Regions from separate parts of the Vreelandella sp. V005 genome, predicted to be linked through region 1. Evidence: predicted binding sites of a transcription regulator. Region 1 holds the regulator's gene; each other region holds the start of a gene.
The links. Region 1 encodes sigma-54, which starts transcription at its own class of promoters, with help from an activator protein. Its sites were predicted from a motif close to TGGCACNNNNNTTGCTNT; they were not measured.
Positions count from the first base shown of each region.

Region 2: a site for sigma-54 is predicted at 1,213-1,230, ahead of ACUN8H_RS01395 (HAD-IIB family hydrolase). Genes of this name have one in related genera too.
Region 3: a site for sigma-54 is predicted at 1,462-1,479, ahead of ACUN8H_RS09190 (DUF3305 domain-containing protein). Genes of this name have one in related genera too.
Region 4: a site for sigma-54 is predicted at 1,377-1,394, ahead of codB (cytosine permease). Genes of this name have one in related genera too.

Region 1 is NZ_JBQXYA010000001.1:88,328-91,566, reverse strand. Features, by position in the region: gene ACUN8H_RS00455 (PTS sugar transporter subunit IIA) at 1-45, opposite strand, end outside; gene hpf (ribosome hibernation-promoting factor, HPF/YfiA family) at 50-358, opposite strand; gene ACUN8H_RS00445 (RNA polymerase factor sigma-54) at 458-1,870, opposite strand; gene lptB (LPS export ABC transporter ATP-binding protein) at 2,009-2,758, opposite strand; gene lptA (lipopolysaccharide transport periplasmic protein LptA) at 2,770-3,239, opposite strand, start outside.
Region 2 is NZ_JBQXYA010000001.1:303,604-306,842, reverse strand. Features, by position in the region: gene ACUN8H_RS01400 (OmpA family protein) at 1-835, shown strand, start outside; gene ACUN8H_RS01395 (HAD-IIB family hydrolase) at 1,323-2,315, shown strand; gene ACUN8H_RS01390 (glycosyl transferase) at 2,312-3,239, shown strand, end outside.
Region 3 is NZ_JBQXYA010000003.1:124,291-127,529, reverse strand. Features, by position in the region: gene mobA (molybdenum cofactor guanylyltransferase MobA) at 1-546, opposite strand, end outside; gene ACUN8H_RS09195 (formate dehydrogenase accessory sulfurtransferase FdhD) at 543-1,412, opposite strand; gene ACUN8H_RS09190 (DUF3305 domain-containing protein) at 1,592-2,029, shown strand; gene ACUN8H_RS09185 (DUF3306 domain-containing protein) at 2,029-2,598, shown strand; gene ACUN8H_RS09180 (4Fe-4S binding protein) at 2,797-3,239, shown strand, end outside.
Region 4 is NZ_JBQXYA010000003.1:150,206-153,444, forward strand. Features, by position in the region: gene ACUN8H_RS09285 (diguanylate cyclase domain-containing protein) at 1-1,156, opposite strand, end outside; gene codB (cytosine permease) at 1,441-2,706, shown strand; gene codA (cytosine deaminase) at 2,723-3,239, shown strand, end outside.

The DNA of each region.
Region 1 (3,239 bases):
GTCAAAAAGAACCCGTTCCGGGGGGAGTATGGTTTCCAACGTCATTGAATTAACGCACGCCAGCGCCTTGGGCGCGAGCTTGTGCTTTTTCCTTATGTTTAACAAGTTGACGGTCAATTTTGTCCGCTAACGCGTCAATGGCGGCGTACATATCACTGTCTAGGGCTTCGGCATGTAAATCAGCCCCTGCTGCATGCAGTGTACAGGCGGCTTGCTGGCGCTCTTTCTCCACCGATAGGGTGACTTGCACCGTGGTTATATTGTCGTAATGGCGCTCTACACGTTCAAGCTTTTCGTTGACATAGTCACGCAAGGCGTCAGTCAGTTCTACGTGATGACCAGTGATATTAACTTGCATTGACGTACTCCTTATCCATCGGACTGTACTTCGATTGTAACCCTTTTTGCCGTATTGCAAAGCCCTTGTCGAGAGTTTCCCCTTAAACGTTGACCAGCGCTAGCGTAAGCGACGGCGTTCACTGGAAGAGGGAATGCCCATCGCTTCGCGATATTTTGCCACCGTACGGCGGGCTACCTGAATTCCCCCCTCGCCTAATAGTGTTACTAAACGACTATCAGAAAGTGGTTTGCCGGGCGGTTCCTCTTGAATTAGCTTCTTAAGGCGGGCGCGGATCGCGGTGCTTGAGTGGCTGTCACCGTCCTGGCCGCTGACTTGGCTTGAAAAAAAGTATTTGAGCTCAAAAACGCCCCGAGGCGTATGAATAAATTTCTGAGTGGTTACTCGGGAGATTGTCGACTCGTGCATTTCGACGGCTTCGGCGATATCGGCCAGAATAAGCGGTTTCATGGCTTCTTCGCCATGTTCTAAAAAGCCAATTTGTCGTGTGACAATTTCGCGGCCAACCCGCAGCAAGGTATCGTTGCGACTAGAGAGGCTTTTGATCAGCCAGCGTGCTTCTTGCAGGTGCTCTTTCAAAAACTGGTTGTCTTGGCTTTTGTCAGCACGTTTGATCAGGCTGGCGTAATCGGGCTGAATGCGCAGTCTTGGCAGGGCCTCTGGGTTGAGTTCTAAGTGCCAGCCTTCATGGTCATGGCGTACGACGAGATCCGGCGTTACGTAGCTGTCGTCGGTATCGCCATAGGCGCTGCCTGGGCGGGGATCAAGACTGCGTATTAGCAGAATGACATCCGCCAATTGGGCGTCATCGAGCCCCAGGCGGCGCTTGAGCAAACGTATGTCGTCTTTACCCAATGCTTCAAGAAATTGACGCACTAAGCGACGAGCGGGCACCAGTAGTGGTGTGTTATCGGGCAGGGCAGCCAACTGCAGCATTAAGCACTCCCGCAAGTCGCGGGCAAATATCCCCGTGGGCTCGAACTGCTGGAGTTTAAGTAGAATGGTTTCTACTTCGCGCTGGCTGAGCCCTTCGATTCCCTGGTCGCGAAGCCCTTCACGGATGTCATTAAGCGGCTGGGTTAAGTAGCCATTCGCGTCAAGCGCATCGATTAGGCTTTCTGCGACTAGCTGCTCCCTGGCACCAAAATCGGTCATCGCAAGTTGCCACAGCAAGTGCCCATGAAGACTCTGGCCAGCCGCCTGACGCTCGAAGTCAGGGCCTTCGCTGCTGCCGCTGTGAGTGCCAACGTCTTGATAGGTGTCAGACCAGTCGCTGTCGACGGATAATTCGGTAGGAATACTCTCTGACCACTCTTCCTCTTTAGTCTCGCTGACGGCCTGCTCGCTAAATTCATCTTCCTGTTCCAGCAGGGGATTGGCATCCAAGGCCTGCTGAATTTCTTGACGGAGGTCCAGCGTTGACAGCTGTAGCAGGGCAATCGCCTGCTGCAGCTGAGGCGTCATGGTTAGCTGTGTGCCGATACGCAGTTGGAGAGAAGCTTTCATGACCATCTGAGAACCACTCGTTAATCAGAATGCTCCACCCTAGTGTGAGTAGCTCCTGGGCGCAAGTGCAATAAGCATGCCATTGGTAGTAAAGTTGTTGTGGAACACGATTTAGAGGCAAAAAGTTTAGATGCAAAAATCAACTCAGAGGCGAAAATCAGCGCCTAAATAAACGTCTCTCACTTTTTGGTTAGTCAGAATCGATTCGGTTGAGCCGCTGGCGATGATCTGCCCATCGCCCACGATGTAGGCGATATCGCAGATGTCGAGCGTTTCGCGCACGTTGTGGTCAGTGATGAGTACGCCAATATGACGCTGCTTAAGAGCCCGGATGATGGTTTTAATCTCGCCGACCGAAATGGGGTCAACGCCAGCAAACGGCTCATCCAATAATATAAAGGCGGGTTCCGTGGCTAGTGAGCGAGCTATTTCTACTCGCCTGCGTTCGCCGCCTGAAAGGCTCATGCCCAGGTTGTCGCGAATATGCGTGATATGGAAGTCTTCTAGCAGTGCCTCCAGGCGCTGCTCGCGATCGCTGCGGTTAAGCTCTTTGCGCGTTTCAAGTATCGCCATAATATTATCGGCGACCGATAATTTACGGAAAATCGACGCCTCTTGTGGCAGGTAGCCAATCCCCGCCGCTGCACGCTCATGCATGGGAGCGCGGGTGAGGTCTACCTCGTCGATGCCCACTTTGCCTGCATCGGATTTTACCAGCCCCACGATCATATAAAACGAGGTGGTTTTGCCCGCGCCGTTGGGGCCGAGCAAGCCAACCACGCTGCCTTGGGAAATCTCTAAATTAATGTCTTTGACCACCCGGCGACGTTTGTAGCTTTTGGCCAAGTGGTGGGCATACAAGGTTTTGATGGGCGCAGTGTCTGTAGTTGCCAAAGCGTGGCTCCCTATTGTTCGGGCTGAAGCGTCATGCGGATACGCTGGGGTTCGCTGCCGTCTACGTCAGAGCGCGCTTGGATCACTTCACGGTCAATGAAATATTCAAGACGACCGCCGGTAAAGGTATCTGCTTGTTGGATCAATTCGGCTTGGTCTATCAGCTCGACCCGACGCTCGGCGACATGATAAATAATGCGCCTTGCCCAGCCTTCCGTAGGACCTTCTTGCCCTTCGACCTGATGGCGCAAGTAGGCGCGTTCACCGGTCGAGGTGGCGCGGGAGAGCTCACCTGCCTCATTGCGTTCGATCTCTACACGATCGCCTCGTAACTGCATTTCACCTTGACGGATGTTGACATCGCCGCTGTAGACAGCGGTACCCGCGCGCTGATCAAGATCTAAACGATCGGCTTCGACTTCCACCGGGGCCTGACTGTTTTGGGCCAGGGCCGAGAGCGGCAGCGCTAAGGCAAATAGGG
Region 2 (3,239 bases), 220 kb from region 1:
GTGGTTAGCCGGCGATACCATTGAAGAGGCGATTAACCCACCGGTCCCCACGCTTGGAATCCCTTTGCCAGAGGCGTTAGCGCAAGCCATGCCTGACCGCGCGAGCCTTCCCATCTGGCGTGGTGTAGGGCTGAGCCCCATGGCGGTGAGTGCTTCGCTGGGTGTGGCCGGCTTGCCGCCGCTTTCTGAGCGGCTCCGGCGCGTTAGTTACGGTGTTCCACCGCTCTTGGCCGCACCGCCCCCGGCGCCCGCCATTACATTGCCCAAACTGTTGATGCCAGCCGGTAGCGATGATTTTTCGTCACCCTTGGCGGATTACATGGTGGTATTGACCGATCGGCCGCCGGTGAACGTGCAACCGGTTAGCGATGAATCGGTGTCGGGGGCCTTGGCCTTGAACCAGGCGCTGTCTCAGCGCGTTGAAGAGTCTACCTATCTACCCGACTTGGAAGGTGTCGAGGTGTCACGAGTGGATGAGGGGATTAGTTTGCGTGTGCAGGATCAACTGCTATTTCCTTCCGCTACGGCTGAGTTGACCGACGATGGGTCATCGCTAGTGGGTAGCTTGCTGGAGACGATACAGCGCTACGATGGCGAGGTATGGGTGGAAGGCCACTCTGATAGCCAAACGATCAATACTGAAGAATTCTCTTCCAACTGGGCCCTCTCGAGTGCACGGGCCATTGCCATTGTGGAGGCGCTCGAAGCGTCGGGCGTCGATGCAGAGCGCCTGCGCGCGGTTGGCTTGGCGGCCACTAGGCCACTGGAAAGTAACGCCACGGCAGAAGGGCGTGCGCGTAACCGTCGGGTTGAAGTCGTTATTCATGTGGAGTAGAGCTCTGACTTCCCATGTCATTGCGAGGAGCGCAGCGACGCGGCAATCTCTGCCCGCGGTGTATCCCACTTTTCCAGCATAAAAAAAACCGCCGGGGGAGGCGGGTAGAAAGGGCTTGGCTCACTGCAGCCCACTGGCGTCAGGTGAGGGGTGTACAGGACAACCAGTGGGTACAAGATAAGTATAGCTATTTATGCGCCGCTGCCAAGTCTTGTGTTAGTTTTTTTTCGTTTACCGACGCAAAAAGTGCACTAAAGTGCCTCATGCGCCTTTTTGGTGCTTTTAGGCTGCTTCTTTTTGGTGCCTGCAGCGAAGCCATCTCCCTGGGCGTTCTCAAATGCGCCATAACCTGCTGCTAAAACTACGTTTCTTCGTTTTGGCTTATAACTTGCTATCTTTTTCTTAGCCGAACCATTGCGGGACTTAGCGATTAGCTATCCTTGCCATATACATCGATGATGCGCTAAGACCGAAAAGAGGTAGTGCCATGCCGGAATCAAATCAATTTTCAGCGCCGCTTTCTCCATCGCCATCTTCATTCACCGCATCAGCCGACCCGATGTTGCCGCCGCGTATAGTGGTGACCGATTTAGATGGCTCGCTGCTGGATCACCACACCTATGACTTCAGCCCGGCCGCCCCTTGGCTGGCTCGTTTTAAGCAAATGGGCGTGCCGGTCATTCCGGTTACCAGTAAAACCCGTGCGGAGTTGATTCCCTTGCGCGAAGCGCTCGGCCTCACCGCGACGCCGTTTATTGCGGAAAATGGGGCGGTGATTGGCCTGCCGCCAGGCTGGTGCCATGCGCGGTTAGACCGCCCTGGCGGTGGTCGTGATGGAGTGGTGATTAAACATCCTGGGGTGGATATTGGTTTTATAAGTGCGCGTTTAAAGGTGTGGCGCGAGCGTTTGGATGTTCAATTTACCCGCATGGGTGAGTTGAGTGTGAAGGAAGTAATGGAACTGACGGGGTTGGATGAATCCCGTGCCCATGATGCGCGGCAGCGGGAAGGCAGCGAGCCGCTGTTGTGGAAAGATAGTGACGCGGCATTGGAAACATTTCGTGCGGCTTTGGAAGGGGATGGCCTGCAGCTAACACAAGGCGGGCGTTTCTGGCATGTGATGGGGCGTGCGGCGGACAAAGGCAGCGCCGTGGAGTGGCTGGTCAAACGCTTTACGGCCTTGAGAGGCCGGACGCCTCTCTCGTTAGGCCTGGGAGATGGGCCAAATGATATCTCTATGCTTGAGGCGGTGGATCAGGCCGTGGTGATCCGTGGGTGTCATGACTTAGTCGTTGAGCCATGTAACAGTGCGCTTTACCGCACGGAAGCAACCGGGCCAACCGGCTGGGCCGAGGGGGTGGCCCACTGGTGGGGGCGAGACGAACGCCGTTTAGCGACGGCAGAGAAGGGTGATGCTGTTGTTGTAGAGCGGTTCGTTAATCAAGAACAGTTCGACGAATCCAGGGAGGCAAGCGCATGAGTGACTTTCATCAAAACGGCATTATTACTGACTTTCATAACCTGACGAAGCGCCCAGTGGAGGCGTTAGAAGAAGAGCTTTGCCAGTTCGCTCGTCGGCGGCCGATGGGCTTGATTCTACCGTCACTGTTTTCGGAGTTAGAGGGGCCAGCGCTGTCAGCGATTGTCGATGAGCTGGTTAAAGTGCCTTATCTCAATGAGATAGTCATTGGTCTGGATCGTGCCGACCGTGAGCAGTTTTTATTCGCTCGGGAGTTTTTCTCGCGCCTGCCACAGCATACGCGTATTTTGTGGAACGATGGCCCGCGCCTGAGAGCGCTGGATGCGGAGCTGGAAGCGCATGGGCTAGGGGCGTTGGAGCCTGGAAAAGGGCGTAACGTTTGGTATTGCGCTGGGTATATGCTGTCGTCAGCTCGCTCGACGGTAGTGGGGCTGCACGATTGCGATATTCTCACTTATGAGCGCGGTTTGCTGGCGCGCCTGATGTATCCGGTCGCCCACCCCAATTTCAATTATAGTTTCTGTAAAGGTTATTACCCCCGCATTGCGGAGGGCAAACTCAATGGCCGGGTTTCTCGGCTGCTGGTGACGCCGTTGCTGCGGGCGCTGAAAACCGTCTGCGGGCCGCTGGCGTATCTCGACTACTTGGATAGCTTCCGCTACCCGCTTTCGGGCGAGTTTGCGATGCGCAGCGAGGTGCTCGAAGGCATTCGAATTCCTGCCGATTGGGGGCTGGAAATCGGGGTGTTATCGGAGCTTCAGCGCAACTATTCTACGCGCCAGATCTGCCAGGTGGACATCGCCGATGCCTACGACCACAAGCACCAACCAGTGAGTGAAGAGGACCCTAACGGCGGCTTGAACCGGATGAGTTTGGATATCTCCAAAGCGTTGTATCGCAAGTTGGCCACGCAAGGGATTACCT
Region 3 (3,239 bases), on a different contig from region 1:
ATTCAGGTTGGCAAATGCGTCGGGACAATCCGACATATCGACTTTGCACCAAGCATGGCGAGCGTACCAGCGGTCAATCTTGCGCTCGCCTTCGGCAAGCGTTGCGGCCAAATCATCGGCCAGCGAGGTGCGCAGCAGCGCAACGACAGGGTGCAACCGCTCACCATCAAAGGCGACGGCTATATCATGATCACCAATGCCTGCCACCATGCGTGCGACTAGGTCGTCAGGCAGGGCGGGGGAGTCGCACGGAACCACCAGCAGCCAAGGCGTTTTGGCCGCACAAAGGCCGCTATAGATACCCATTAAAGGGCCTTTAAAGCCCGCTTCTTTATCGGCAATCACGCGATCGGCAAAGAAATGGTAAGCGTCGGCATTGCGGTTGGCGTTAATCAGCAGCTCAGCCACTTGGCCTTTAAGGCGTTTGACGACATGGCCGACTAACGGCAGGCCGGCGAACGGCTCAAGTCCTTTATCACGGCCACCCATTCTGCGCCCTTCGCCGCCCGCGAGGATCATGCCGGTGAGTTCGTGAGTGGGAATCATGAGCTTGCCTCTTTCGATGAACGAGTCTGGGGCGGACGATTAGGTATCGCATCCAACGCCAGGCGATTGTGGGTATTAATAGCCTGAAAATGGCGGCCTTTAGCGCGGGCAATCAGCATGACGCCGAAGCGTTCGGCCAGTTCAACGCCTTTTTGGGTAACGCCGGAGCGCGAGACCAGCACGCTAATGCCCATTTGCGCCACTTTCAGTACCATTTCAGACGTCAGTCGCCCGGTGGTGTAGAAGATGTCGGCATCGGCACTGCCGGCTTGTTGTAGCCATTGCCGCCCTGCTAGCGTATCTACCGCGTTGTGCCGACCAACATCCTCGACAAAGTCGAGCACCTCGGTTTGACGGCAAAGTGCGCAGCCGTGAACGGCGCCTGCGCTACGGTAGGTTTCATTATAGGCGTTAAGATTTTGCAGTAGTTGATAGAGCGATGATTGTGTCAATTGAGTCTTGGGTAGTGCTGTGAGCGCTGTTTGATCGAGTAGCTTACCAAAGACCGTGCCCTGGCCGCAGCCAGTCGTGACGGTACGAGTGCTTAACCGCGCCTCTAAATCTTCGGGTAAGTGGCGTGTGATCACGACCGCGGCTTCTACTTCCCAATCGACCTGCACGGCGGCTAAGTCAGCCGCGGCACGCAACAGGCCTTGGTTGCGTAGATAACCCACGACCAATGCTTCCGGATCATCGCCCAGCGTCATCAGTGTGACGATCTCTCGCTTATTAAGGTACACGGTGAGTGCCCGTTCAGCGGCGATTGCCTGCTGGCGCGTATCGCCGTATTCATCAACGATACTGATTTCGGTGGTGGCCGGTAGGCGGGCTCGGCTTATTTGAAGGGTAGGCTGAAGGGCGGGCATCCATGAACCTCACAAAAGAGTTCTCGCAGAACGACAGGGTTGACGATGATGGCGCTGGGGATGCTTACTTGTCTACCCATTCAAGCGCTATCCTTATCTGTGCGTTTTTTCTAACGACGATTTTTTCGAATGCCATTTCTTCACGTGCCATCCATGTAAGGTTCAGGGTATTTAAAATTATGAGCGATAACTTACGCCCAATCAGTATTACCTTGGTGGCTGAGGCCAAGCAGGTGAAACGTTTTACGCTGACCCAGTGGCGCATAGCAGAGCTTGCGCTGAGCGATCAGGGTGACAATGTGGTCAATCTACAGCTTTCGATGACCGAGCGTGCTGCTTACCGGTTCAATTTAACATCGACTACGCCGCGATTATTTGTGCGGGCAGGCTTTTCTGGGCAAACACCCAAGCCAGATGCCATCACCGCCAGCCAGGACGTGGCGGCCGGTTGGATGGACGGCGAGCAGCAGGTGCTGGAAGCCGCCATGCCACTGGCCATTCAGGTTTGGCTTGAGAGCTATCTGGCACGTCATGGAGAAGCGCCGATGGAAATGCGCAAGAAAAAACGCAAAGGGGCGGGACGTGCCAAAGATACGCCTACCCAGGAGCAGCCGTAATGAGCCGCTTGGAACGCTGGTCGCGGTTGAAGCGCAACGTTGAAACAGAAGAGGCGTCGGCCATTGATGACCTGCCCGCTGACCCAGAAGCGGCGTTTCATGATGAGGCCGGTCAGCTTGAGGCGGAGAATGAACACCCCCTGACACCGCCTGCGCAGGCGCCTGAACCCGGCAGCTTAGACCACACCTTGCCAGACCCTGAGACGCTGCAAGCGGGCAGTGACTTCAGCGCGTACATGGTGCCGGGCGTCAGCGGTGCTTTGCGTCGTCAAGCGCTTAAGCGGCTTTGGGCCACCGGTAACTACAACGTGCGCGATGGTTTAGACGATTACGACGCCGACTACCATAAACTGCTGAAACCGATGTCGTCAGAACTTGCCGGTAAGCTTCGCCAGTGGACACATAAAGTAGAAGAAGCCGTCGATAAACAAGTAACTGACACCCAACCCGAGCGCGCAAAAGACATCGGCGAGCAAGAAGCGTCTCTACCTGCTGAGGACAGCAGCTCAAAAAATGCCTCACTAGACGACCAGTCTGATTATTCATCTGACCGAGAAAAAAACACCTAGCCTTTGTTGAAAGTAGATGTAAAACAAAGCATTGAATGATGCTGATAGCTCAAGCGTTGGAAGCGTTGACGGTAATTAATTTGGCAAATAGTGGTTTTCGCCATAGGCTTAACTTAGTTTCCGCACATTGTTATGCCACAATAGTTAAATATATAACTCAAAAATATAATAAGAATTATTCACTGACCGTGAGAATGCATGAATCAACGAATCCAACTGGCGTCTGTAGACGACCAGCGTAATGCCGAGGCTCGAGAAACGGTACGCCGACGTATCTCTTGGCCTGCCAACTTAACGCCTGCCAATGTGACTTATCACAGCCGTGGTCATGCCCTGTTGATAGGTACTTCCGCTGACGTAAACGCTGCTGCGCGCGCGCTTCAAGGCCGCGGTCTGGCCTCGCTCACGCTGCTAATGACCGGGCCTGCCGCCCATGGCCAGGACAGCGAGATAGCAGATACAGCCGTCGCCAGCGAACCGGTTGTCACCCAAGCGCTTAGCAGCCATCAATTGGCCCAGCTGCGCATCAATGGTTATCTCGGGGCTTTTCGCGTTCAGCTTGACGAGGAAGATGCGCCGCTGGATCTTGCCCGCGCGTTGATTGAGCGCGACAGCTTCGATCTAATTCTCGATCTTGCGTC
Region 4 (3,239 bases), on a different contig from region 1:
CGCCGCCTAAGCGCGCCACTAAGTCGTTCTCTGTCAGCAACCCCTGCACTCGCTGGCTGACTTCTATCAACAGCGCATCGCCCGCCGCATGGCCCAAGCTGTCGTTTACTTCTTTAAAGTGATCAAGGTCGAACAGCATGACGTTAAATACGTCGCCTTGAAGCAGTGAGCGCACCGCCGCTTTTAAAGCATCATTAAGCTGTATACGGTTAGGTAATTTGGTTAACTCATCGTGATGGGCAAGATGTTGAAAACGCAGGGCCTCATCTTTCACATCAAGCAGGTGCTCACGTTCAATAACCTTCTTGCGCAGGGCATCAATAGCATTTGCCATACGGCCAATCTCATCTTTGCGTTGCGTGTAAGGCGTAGTGCTTTGGGTTTGGTTTTTAGCGATGGCGGTTAGCGCCCGTACCAATACAGGTACAGGTCTAAATAATCGTCGCATCAAAATACTTAACAGCAACGCTGTGGCAAGCAGTACCGCTAGAAGCGCCAAAAACGCTTTTTGGATTAGATCGTTGCGTATCTGATAAAGAGACGCTTTCTGGCCAATAGTGGAAACCACAACACCCAATAGCTGGCCTTCAGAGGTCACAATCGGCAGTGAACTAATAAAATGCTCTTCATTACCAATTTTGGCAAACCCCACGTAAAAGTCAGCCGCTTGCGACATGGACCGCCAACTACTCACCGCCAGTAAAGCGTTAGACTCAACGGTATTACGGGCATCCACCATCTTCTCTAGTTTGCCTTGCGGCGACTCGGCAAATAACCAGACATTGTTGCGAGTTTGGGCACTGGCCAATGCTAAGACATCAACTGGGCTAAACCCTGTTTCAAGCACTGACTCCTCATCGCCAATCGCGCGTGGTGAGATAATATGCGTCACCTGCCCTGTATCGTCTGTTTTAACCGCCACAGAGGTATAGATACGCCGAATGGTGGCACTAACGATCTGGGTGTTCACTTGCGCTTCACGCCACCACTGTTCGCGCGCGCCCCGTTCCACCATCAAAAAACCTGACAACGCGCCCATCAAATAGGCAAACAGCACGCCCAACAGCATAAAAATGACCAATTTCCCTACTAGCGAACGGTGCCAGGAAAGGTTAGCAGTAGGCGGTGAAGCGTTCACAGGCTGCGGTGCTTGCATTTAGTCGGGTTCCTTATCGCTACCACGCAATGACTCAATTAGTCATTGCACTAAGCAATATTCTTTTTTGTACACATCGCTCTGTACGAATCGTTTTTTTCATATTGTTTACATCGGTAAATAAAACGAAATTATTAGCCTTTATTTAATAAAGTATCATTAAAAAGAGTGAATATGTTTTAAAAAACACGCTTTGCACTTCTTTGAGGCTAATTATTTTTGGCACGTCTTTTGCTAGTAAGTTATTAGCTAATCACTTTACTTACTTACGTTAGGAGATCGTGATGCACCAGTCTGATTACCCGCTCAGCGAAGTCCCTACCCATGCTCGGAAGGGGTTGCTCTCCGCTTCTGCCGTACTGCTAGGCTTTACCTTTTTTACCGCGACCATGTGGGCGGGTGGCTCCTTAGGACAAGCTTTCCCAATTGGTAAGCTGTTATGGATCATACTCATAGGCAATTTGCTGCTGGGTACGTATGCCGCAGCGCTTGCCTATATCGCCTGTAAAAGTGGGCTTAATTCAGTGTTGATGGGGCGCTTCTGTTTTGGCGAAAAAGGCAGCAAGCTCTCTGACTTTATCCTCGGCTTTACCCAAATCGGCTGGTATGCGTGGGGGACAGCAACCATCGCACTGGTACTGGTGCGCACCATGGGAATGCCTGAATGGCTGGAAATCCCCTTAATGGTGCTTTTTGGTTTTGGCTTCTGTGTGACCGCCATGATCGGTTACAAGGGTATGGACTGGCTGTCGCGCTTTACTGTCCCTGCCATGATGCTGTTTATCTTGATCAGCCTATTCACCGGGCTCGTCGATGTGCGCGGCTTTGCCGGGTTAAGCCAACAAACGCCCTCGGAGAGTATGAGCGTGGCAGCAGCGGTGACGGTCATCATCGGCACCTTTATTAGCGGTGGCACCCAAGCCACCAACTGGAGTCGTTTTGCCAAAACGCCCAAAACTGCGGTCATCGCAACGCTGGCAGCGTTTTTTGTCGGTAACGGCTTAATGGTCCTAACAGGCGCGCTCGGCACCATGATTTACCAGCAGGCGGATATCGTCGATGTGCTGATCGCTCAAGGATTTGTGTCTATCGCCGTACTCATGCTGTTTCTTAATATCTGGACGACACAGGACAACACTATCTACAACTTCGCGGTAGCGGGCTGCAATTTGCTGCGTACTGAAAAACGCCGCTTAGTCACCGTAGCAGGTGCTGCCATTGGTACGGTGCTAGCGGTCGGCGGCATGTACAATCTGCTAATCCCCTTTTTAGTCCTACTTGGCACCTTTATTCCCCCCATGGGCGGGGTCATCATGGCGGATTTCTGGCTCAAGTATAAAGGCCGCTATCCCGAGCTAAACGCTGCTCGGCTACCCGATTTCAATCGCCGTGGGCTAGCCGCCTACGCGATAGGCGCCAGCGCTGCCTACCTTTCACCTTTGTTGCCGCCCTTAGTGGGGGTGGCGGTAGCAGCGGGCAGCTACGCCGTGCTGCTGCGTTTAAAACACGCTACGCTGAGCGATACGCTTCCTTCACCCGCCAAACAATAAGTGAGCGCTTTTTTATATGTTCATGCAGATCATTAACGCCCGCCTACGCCAGCGCCCAGAGCTTTATCGTCTCGTCGTGGAAGACGGCACGTTCAGCTCGATTACTATTCAAGATGCACCGCAAACGCCAAGCGAAGGTCAAATCGATGCAGGCGCCAAGCTGGTCTGCGCGCCATTTATTGAGCCTCATATCCATTTGGACGCTGCGCTAACGGCAGGCGAGCCTAGCTGGAACCAAAGCGGCACGCTGTTTGAAGGCATTGAGCGCTGGAGTGAGCGAAAGCCTATGCTCACAGAGGCGGACATTCGCGAGCGCGCGCTGAAGACGCTTAATTTATTGATCGGCAATGGGGTGCAGTTCGTGCGCACCCACGCTGACACCAGCGACCCAAGCCTGGTTGGCCTAAAAACGCTGTGTCGTTTGCGCGACGAGCTAAAAGATAAAATCGATATTCAAGTGGTCGCTTTTCCGCAAGATGGCCTGCTCTCCTACCCGGGCGGCGACAAACTGATGGAGGAGGCGCTGGAATTCG